DNA from 2 places in the Deinococcus actinosclerus genome. Region 2 is predicted to be linked to the other one. Evidence: riboswitches for the same ligand, from Rfam matches in the RefSeq annotation. Region 2 holds a riboswitch; the other holds the start of a gene.

Region 1 (4,204 bases), 820 kb from region 2:
GTCTCCGGGGGTGGGGCAGGGGGCGTGCAGGGCGGTGTCCAGGGCGGCCAGCGCGGCCAGGGCGGCCTGCACGCGCTCGGGGGGCAGGTGGCCGAAGTGCGCGTGGACGATGTCCTGCGCGACGGCGCGGGTGAGGGCGCGGGTGGCCTGGCCGTCCTGGGTGAGTTCTAGGCGCTGCACCCTGAGGTCGCTGGGGTCGGTGACGCGGCGCACCAGGCCCGCCTGGACGAGCTTGGTGACCATGCGGGTCACGGTGGGCGCGGGAAGGTTCTGTGCCTGCGCCACGGCGCCGGGCGTGTCGGCGCCGTCCATGACGGTCGCCAGCACGAGCAGCTCCTTGGTGTTCAGGCCCAGCGCGGTTTCCAGCGGCTCGTCGAGGACGTGGTGCACGCGCCGGGACAGCCGCAGGATCAGCCGGACGAGGCCGTACAGGTCGTCCATGACTGCGGTGGGGGTGAGGGTAGGACTTCCGTTCATTTCAGATGGAAGTATTTCAAATGGAAGGAGTTGCCGCCAGTGGAGAAGTGTTCATCCAGCAGGAACACCACAGGTCACACTTCAGGGGGCGACCGCGCTGACGGGCCTCAGCGGCCAGCCAGCGGCACACCCCTCAGGGCCGCCCAGCCGTCCAGCATCTCCGAGAGGCGCACCCCGCCGCGCAGGTGCGCGTCCAGCACGCCCGGCAGCCACGGCAGGGCGTCCCCCGGCAGGGCGTGCGGGTCGAACCACCCGACCTCCGAGGTCTTCTCCAGCGGTGTGGGCTCGCCCGCCCAGTCGCGGATCAGGAAGAACACGTCCAGGCCCCCCACGCCGTCCAGGTCGTAGCGGCAGGCACCCAGGCAGGTCAGGGCCGCCGGGTTCACGCGCAGGCCCACCTCCTCCAGCGCCTCGCGGGCCGCCGCCTGCGCCAGCGTCTCCCCCGCCTCCACGTGCCCGCCCGGCAGGCCCCACAGGCCATCGGCGTACGACGACCCGGAGCGGCGGCCCAGCAGCACCCGCCCCGCGTCGTCCTGCACGATCAGCCACGCCACCAGATGGAACGTCACGCGATCACCCGCGCCTCGCGCACGTCGCGCAGCTGCTCGGTCAGGCGCGCCCCGCGCCGCAGGTGGGCGTCCAGCAGCGGCGCGATCCACGGCAGGGCGTCCGGCGGCAGCGCGTCGGGGGCAAACCACGCGACCTCGGAGGTCTTGTGGAGCGGCTGCGGCTCGCCCTCCCAGGCAAGCGTGCGGAACAGGAAGTCCGTGCCCTGCGCGCCGTCCACCTCGTAGCGGCGCACGCCCAGCAGGGACAGCCCGGCCGGGTCGAGGCTCAGCCCCGTCTCCTCCCACACCTCGCGCGCGGCCGCCTCGGGCAGGCCCTCGCCACGCTCCACGCCACCGCCCGGCAGGCCCCACAGGCCATGCCCGTACGCCGAGCCGTCCCGGCGCCCCAGCAGCACCCGGCCCCCCTCATCCTGCACGACCACCCACACGAGCAGATTCCGCATGGCCCAGGGTGGCACGCGCCGCGTGCGGCAACCGCAACCGGTGACGCAGGACACTCCCCGCGCGGCGGCCTGCGCTATCCTGCCGGGTGCGTCACCGGGGGTGCCTGCCAAAGGGCGGGCTGAGACTTACCCCAGGAACCTGATCCGGGTCATTCCGGCGGAGGGAGCGTGACCGGCCGCCCACACCCGTGGTGACGGCCCACCGCTTCCCCTCGTGACGCGAGGGGACTTTCTTATGCGCAACACACTGATCCTGCTGACCGCACTCGCCGCCGCTGGCGCCGCCAGTGCCCAGACCACCCTGACCGTCATCACGCACGATTCGTTCGACGTGGACAAGAAACTCATCGCCGCGTTCGAGACGCAGAACAAAGCGAAGGTGCGCTTCATCAAGGGCGGCGACGCCGGGGAACTCCTGAACCGCCTGATCCTCACCCGCCGCGCCCCCATCGCCGACGTGGTGTACGGCCTGGACAACAGCCTGCTGCCCCGCGCCCGGCAGGCCGGCATCCTCCAGCCGTACAAGAGCCCCCTTCTCTCCCGCGTGCCCGCCGCGTACCGCCTGGGCGACGACGGCCTGCTGAACACCGTGGACTACGGCTTCGTGGCCCTGAACTACGACCGCGCGTGGTTCGAGAAGAACGGCGTGGCGCTCCCCAGGAGTCTCGACGACCTGAAGACCCCCGCCTACGCCAAGCTCACGGTCGTGCAGAGCCCCGCCACGAGCAGCCCCGGCCTCGCGTTCCTGCTCGCCACCGTCAACCACTACGGCGAGACCGGCGCGTGGCAGTGGTGGCGCGCCGCCCGGCAGGGGGGCATGAAAGTCACGCGCGGCTGGAGCGACGCGTACTACAAGGACTTCACCCGCAACGGCGGCAAGTACCCCATCGTCCTGTCCTACGCCAGCAGCCCCGCCGCCGAGGTCTTCTACGCCGACGGCTTCAACCCCGCTAAACTTCCCGCGCAGGCCCCCACCGCCAACCTCTTCCTGCCCGGCAGCACCTACACCCAGCTCGAAGGCGTGGGCATCCTGAAAGGCACCAAGCAGGCTGCCCTCGCCCGGAAATTCGTGGACTTCATGCTGGGCGCGCCCGTCCAGGCCGATATTCCCACCCGCATGTGGATCTACCCCGCCGTGAAAGGCACCACCATGAACCCCGTGTTCACCTTCGCGCAGGAACCCCAGCCCACCACCGTGAAAGCCGAGGTCGCCGCCAACCCCCAGCGCCTTGTGGACGCCTGGGTCACGCAGGTCCTCAGAGCCCGGTGAGGGCGCGGCAAAATCAACCACTCTGCCCAAGCTGAACAAGTAGAACCTGCCGACATGCACCGAGACACCCTGCCCCTCTACCGTCCTGGCCCACGAGCCGTCGTGCGCGCAGCGCGCGGGCCTTCGGCGGTACCGGACTCGCAGAGCTGCGGAGCAGAGGATGGCGTCGAGGCCGGACACGTCACCGCCCAACTCCGACACGCTGCGTCAGTCAAATCTCTTGCCCAGTGCAACGGAAGCCCACTCGTGCCCCCTGGCGATGGGGGCTGGGGGGTAGGGCAGCCCGCCGCAGGCGCCCCCCTATGACGTCCCCGAAACTCCAGGGTTGGCTCCTCGCCCTGCCCGGCCTGATCTTCGTGGCGCTGTGCCTCGTCCTGCCGCTGGCCAGAACGCTGCGGGAGGGGGGCGTGACCCTGGACGTGTGGCGTGACCCGTACTTCCAGGGTCGCCTTGCCTGGACCTTGACGCAGGCGGGCGTGACGGCGGGCGTGGCGGCGCTGATCGGCGTGCCGCTGGCGTTCCTGCTGTCGCGCTTCGAGGTACGCGGAAAATCGCTGTTCCTGCGGCTGCTGCTGTTGCCGTTCGTGACGCCGACGCTGGTGGCGGTGCTGGGCCTGAGTGCGCTGCTGGGTCCGCAGGGGTGGGTGACGCGCCTGACGGGGGTAGACCTGAGTGACACGCCGACGCTGCTGGTGCTGGGGAACCTGTTCTTCAACGTGCCGGTGCTGGTGCGCCTGAGTTACGCGGGGTTCGCGCGGGTGCCGGGGAACGTGGTGGGCGCGGCGCGGTCGCTGGGCGCGCCCTGGTGGCGGGCGGCGCTGGGCGTGGCGCTCCCGCTGGCGCTGCCGGGGGTGCTGGCGGGAGTGGTGCTGGTGTTCCTGTACTCGGCGTTGAGTTTCGGCCTGCCGCTGGCGCTGGGTGGGGAGCGGTTCGCGACGCTGGAGGTGGAGATCTACACCCTGACGGCCCTGCAACTGCGCCTGTCGGAGGCGAGTGCCCTGATCGTGGGGCAGCTTGGGTTCACGCTGCTGGCGACCTGGGCGTACGTGGCACTGTCGCGCGGTGGGGTGGGCGTGCCGTTGGGGGGCCTGCCGCGCGCGCGGGGCGGGGCGCGGGCGGCGCTGCTGCTCTTGGGTGGCGTGGTGGCGCTCGTGTGTTTCGCGCCGCTGGTGGCGGTGGCGCTGCGGGGCGTGCTGGGCGCGTCGGGATTCACGCTGGGGTACTGGCAGGGCGTCCTGGCGGACGAATCGACGCCGCTGCTCGTGTGGAACACGCTGCGCTTCGGGCTGATGGCCCTGGCCGGCGCCACCCTGCTGGGCGGCCTGTACGCGCTGGGCGCGTGGCGGGCCGGGTCGCGGGCGCTGGATCTGGTCTCGCTGCTGCCGCTGATGGTCTCCCCTGTCAGCCTCGCGGTCGGGTACCTGCTGGCGTACCCGGTGCTGGCC
Region 2 (4,204 bases):
GGCGCGTGCGTGCTCAGGCCCAGGCGTAGCCCCGGCGCGAGCCTGCGTGCCCAGGCGGGCGGCAGGTCCCCCTGCCCCAGGTGCACCCCGTCCGCGCCGCACGCGGCGGCCACGTCCACGCGGTCGTTGATGAAGAAGGGCACGCCGCGCGGGCGGGCCAGCGCCGCCACCCGCTCGCCCAGCGCGATGTACGCCCCTGCCTCCCAGTCCTTGCAGCGCAGTTGCAGCGTGTCCACCCCACCGTCCAGCGCAGCCTCAAGGCGCGCCAGGAACTCGGGTTCCGGTTGCCCGGCGCGGGGCGTGGCGACGAGGTACAGGCAGCCGAGGTTCACGCCTCCCCCTCGGGCGCCTGTTCCTGGCGCGGCACGTACACCTCGCCGCCCAGCGCGCGGAACTCGCGGGCCTTCTCCTCCAGTCCGGCCAGCACGTCGGGGGCGCGCAGGTCGTGACTGAGTTTCATGGAGCAGAAGTGCGGGCCGCACATCGAGCAGAAGTGCGCGGTCTTCGCCGCGTCGGCGGGCAGCGTCTCGTCGTGCAGCGCGCGGGCCTTCAGGGGGTCCAGGGACAGGTTGAACTGGTCCTCCCAGCGGAACTCGAACCGGGCTTTACTGAGGGCGTTGTCGCGGGCCTGCGCGCCGGGGTGGCCCTTGGCGAGGTCCGCGGCGTGCGCGGCAATGCGGTACGCGATCACGCCGTCGCGCACGTCCTGCCGGTCCGGGAGGCCCAGGTGCTCCTTGGGCGTGACGTAGCAGAGCATGGCGGTGCCGTACCACGCGATCTGAGCCGCGCCAATCGCGGACGTGATGTGGTCGTAGCCGGGCGCGATGTCGGTCGTGAGTGGCCCCAGCGTGTAGAAAGGCGCCTCCTGGCACACGTCGAGCTGGCGGGTCATGTTCTCGCGGATGAGCTGCATGGGCACGTGGCCGGGGCCCTCGATCATGGTCTGCACGCCGTGGTCCCACGCGACGCGGGTGAGTTCGCCCAGCGTGTCCAGCTCCGCGAACTGCGCGGCGTCGTTCGCGTCCTCGATGCTGCCGGGGCGCAGGCCGTCCCCGAGACTGAAGGTGATGTCGTACGCGGCGAGGATCTCGCAGATGTCCGCGAAGTGCGTATGCAGGAAGTTCTCGCGGTGGTGCGCGAGGCACCACTTGGCGAGGATGCTCCCGCCGCGCGACACGATCCCGGTGCGCCGCCGCGCGGTCAGCGGCAGGTGCGCCAGCCGCACCCCCGCGTGGACGGTCATGTAGTCCACGCCCTGCTCGGCCTGCTCGATCAGCGTGTCGCGGTACACGGCCCAGGTGAGGTCCTCGGCCACGCCCCCGACCTTCTCCAGCGCCTGATAGATCGGCACGGTGCCGACCGGCACGGCGCTGCCGCGCACGATCCACTCGCGGGTGGGGTGGATGTGCCGCCCGGTCGAGAGATCCATGATCGTGTCCGCGCCCCAGCGGGTCGCCCAGATCATCTTCCCGACCTCCTCCTCGATGGAGCTGGTCACGATGCTGGTGCCGAGGTTCGCGTTGATCTTCACGCGGAAGTTCCGCCCGATCACGGTGGGTTCCAGTTCCGGGTGGTTGATGTTCGCGGGGATCACCGCGCGGCCCCGCGCGACCTCCGCCCGGACGAATTCCGGCGTGATCTCGCGCGGGATGGCGGCCCCGAACCCCTGCCCGGTGTGCTGGTGGGTCAGGTCGAAATCCGGGTCCTGCCGCAGCGCCTCGCGCAGGGCGACGAATTCCATCTCCGGGGTGATCTCGCCGCGGCGCGCCGCCTGCAGCTGCGTGATCCCCGCACCGGGGCGGGCGCGGCGGGGGCGGGGCACGCGCGGGAACGGCAGCGGGCCGCTGACGTCCAGCGCGGGGTGGTGCCGCTCCTGCGCCAGTGCCAGCCGGGTGTCCCCGGCCAGCCAGGGCCGCGCGTGGCCCAGCCCGGCGCGCAGGTCCACGCTCAGGCGGGCGTCCGTGTACGGCCCGCTGGTGTCCGGCACGAGGACCGCCGGGTTCGGGACCGTGCGGGTCAGGTCGCCCACGCGCTCCAGGGTCGGCGACTGCCGGATGCGCCGCGCGGGCACCCGCACCCCTGCATGAATGGTGCCGGTCAGGTACACCTTCTCGCTGTTCGGGAACGGCGCGGTCAGCTCCGGGTCGAGGATCGTCAGGGCTTCGGTCGCGGGGTCGGTCGGGGGTGGGGTCAGGGTGGTCATGAACACTCCAGAGAAATGGGAACAGGACGGGGCCGCCGGGCACCCATGCGGGCGTCCGGATGTGGGGGCTGCCGTCAGCCGGGCAGCCCGTCAGGGCAGATCAGGTCGGGGCCTTTCAGGTCAGTGGATTCGCAACAACAAAACGCCCCCCTCACGCGTCGGAGGGGGGCGAAACACGACAACTGCTTCGGCACCCGTCACGCTCCCTCCGCTGGTGTGAACCAGATCAGGTTCCTAGGGTTGAACACGGTGTTCTCTCAGCCGACGCCCTTGACGGTCGGCACCCCTGGTGACTGTGCGGCGAGTGTACACCCCGCCGCCCGGGCGTGGAAGCCGGGGTGGTTTCACACGTCCAGACCGGGGAAGATGAGGGCGCACGCTCTCACGTTCCGGAGGTTTCCATGAACCGCGCCCTGCTGCTCCTGTTCCTGCCCACCCTGCTGCTGAGTGCGCCTGCCCGCGCGCAGGCGGCCCAGACCACCAAGACGACCCTGAGCACCTGCGGGGCGTACACCGTGAAGACCGTGGAGAACGGCTTCGACGACCCGCCGGACCGCGTGACCCTGTCGCGGGCGGGCGTGACGTACGCGACCGTCTCGGACACGATGGTCAGTGTGGACTGGTGCCGGGACGTGACGGGGGACGGCGTGCCGGAGGTGCTGCTGGCGGGCTTCTCGGGCGGCGCGCACTGCTGCTTCACGCATCACCTGTACTCGCTGACCTCGCCGCCCCGCAAGCTCCTGACGGCGTTCAGCGCGCACAGCGACACGCTGGAGGCGCGGCAGCTGGACGGGCGGGGGCCGCTGGAACTGGTCGGGTCGGACTGGCGCTTCGCGTACGGGTACGGCATGAGTTTCGCGGAGAGTGCGCCGCTGCCGGTGGTGTACTCGCTGCTGCCCACGCCGGGCGGCGCGCGGTTCGTGGAGAACACGCGGGCCTTTCCGGGGTTCATGCAGACCTTCGCCGCGCGCATGAACAGCGGCGACGTGTTCAGTGGGGGCGTGCTGGTGGCGTACGCCACGCGGGTGCTCACGCAGGGCGCGGCCGCTGCGGACGCGTGGGCGCAGGGGCAGCCGCAGCCGTGCCGGGCGTGGCTGGCGAACTACGGCCCGGATGTGGGGCAGGACCTGTCGGATGTCGGCATGTGGGACTGGCCCACGCGGGCCGGGGTGAACGCGGACGCGGGGCGGGGCGGGATCGGCGGGGCGTTCCTCACGCCGGGCACGCGGGCGTACCTGGCGCAGGTGATCGGCACGGACGCGGCGACGCTGCGCCTGTACCGCGCGCAGGGGACCGAGGTGGTGGCGGGGCCCGTCCTGCTGTCGGTGCCGGTGACCCGTGACGGGTACGGCGAGCCGGTCGTGCCGGTGTGGCCCCAGGTGACGGTGCGCCGCGCGTCGGGCCGGGACGACGCGCTGCTGCGGGATACGCGCAGCGGCAGCGTGCGCTACCTGCCGGTGCGCGTGTCGGCGCAGGGCATGGCGGAACTGAAGGACGACGCGCTGGGCGTCACCGCGCGCCTGCTGGGGGACCTGAGCGCCGTGGCGGAGCACGTGGCAGCGCAGTTCCGGGACGTGAAACGCACGCCCGAGCAGCAGGCCGAGGTGAAGCGGCGCGTGCAGGCGGCCGTGAGCCGCGCGCAGCCATGGCTGGCAGGCTGGAAGGGCCAGGAGCCGTTCGCGCTGGAGCGGCTGGGGAACTTCACGTTCAGCTCCGTGCGGCTGCTGACGGACACGCCCACGCGGGCGCAGGCGGTCATGACGACCACGGTGGGCTTCACGGACACGAAGACGGACAGCGAGTACGTGAACGGCGAGCGCTTCACGATGATCGTGAACCTCGCGCGCGGCGCGCAGGGCTGGGCCGTGACGGACTGGACGCTGGTGCCCCGCACGGGCGAACTGACCGAGGAGTGAGACGGACTCCGGTTGAATGGCCTGCAAAGCCGTTCATACGGAATGAAATTGACTTGCTTCTAATGTGGTCACGTTCCGTTGTCCC

What was found. A riboswitch is a leader RNA that binds a small molecule or an ion and turns the genes downstream of it on or off. The one in region 2 is predicted to bind thiamine pyrophosphate.
Region 1: it holds a riboswitch for thiamine pyrophosphate, as region 2 does, so the genes downstream of both, AUC44_RS05070 (thiamine ABC transporter substrate-binding protein) here and thiC (phosphomethylpyrimidine synthase ThiC) in region 2, are expected to answer to the same signal.

The regions. Positions count from the first base shown of each region.
Region 1 is NZ_CP013910.1:1,047,027-1,051,230, reverse strand. It holds gene AUC44_RS05085 (MarR family winged helix-turn-helix transcriptional regulator) at 1-477, opposite strand, end outside; gene AUC44_RS05080 (NUDIX domain-containing protein) at 585-1,046, opposite strand; gene AUC44_RS05075 (NUDIX domain-containing protein) at 1,043-1,489, opposite strand; TPP riboswitch at 1,576-1,673, shown strand; gene AUC44_RS05070 (thiamine ABC transporter substrate-binding protein) at 1,725-2,759, shown strand; gene AUC44_RS05065 (ABC transporter permease) at 3,062-4,204, shown strand, end outside.
Region 2 is NZ_CP013910.1:228,705-232,908, reverse strand. It holds gene thiE (thiamine phosphate synthase) at 1-332, opposite strand, end outside; gene thiC (phosphomethylpyrimidine synthase ThiC) at 329-2,203, opposite strand; TPP riboswitch at 2,389-2,501, opposite strand; gene AUC44_RS01105 (hypothetical protein) at 2,605-4,119, shown strand.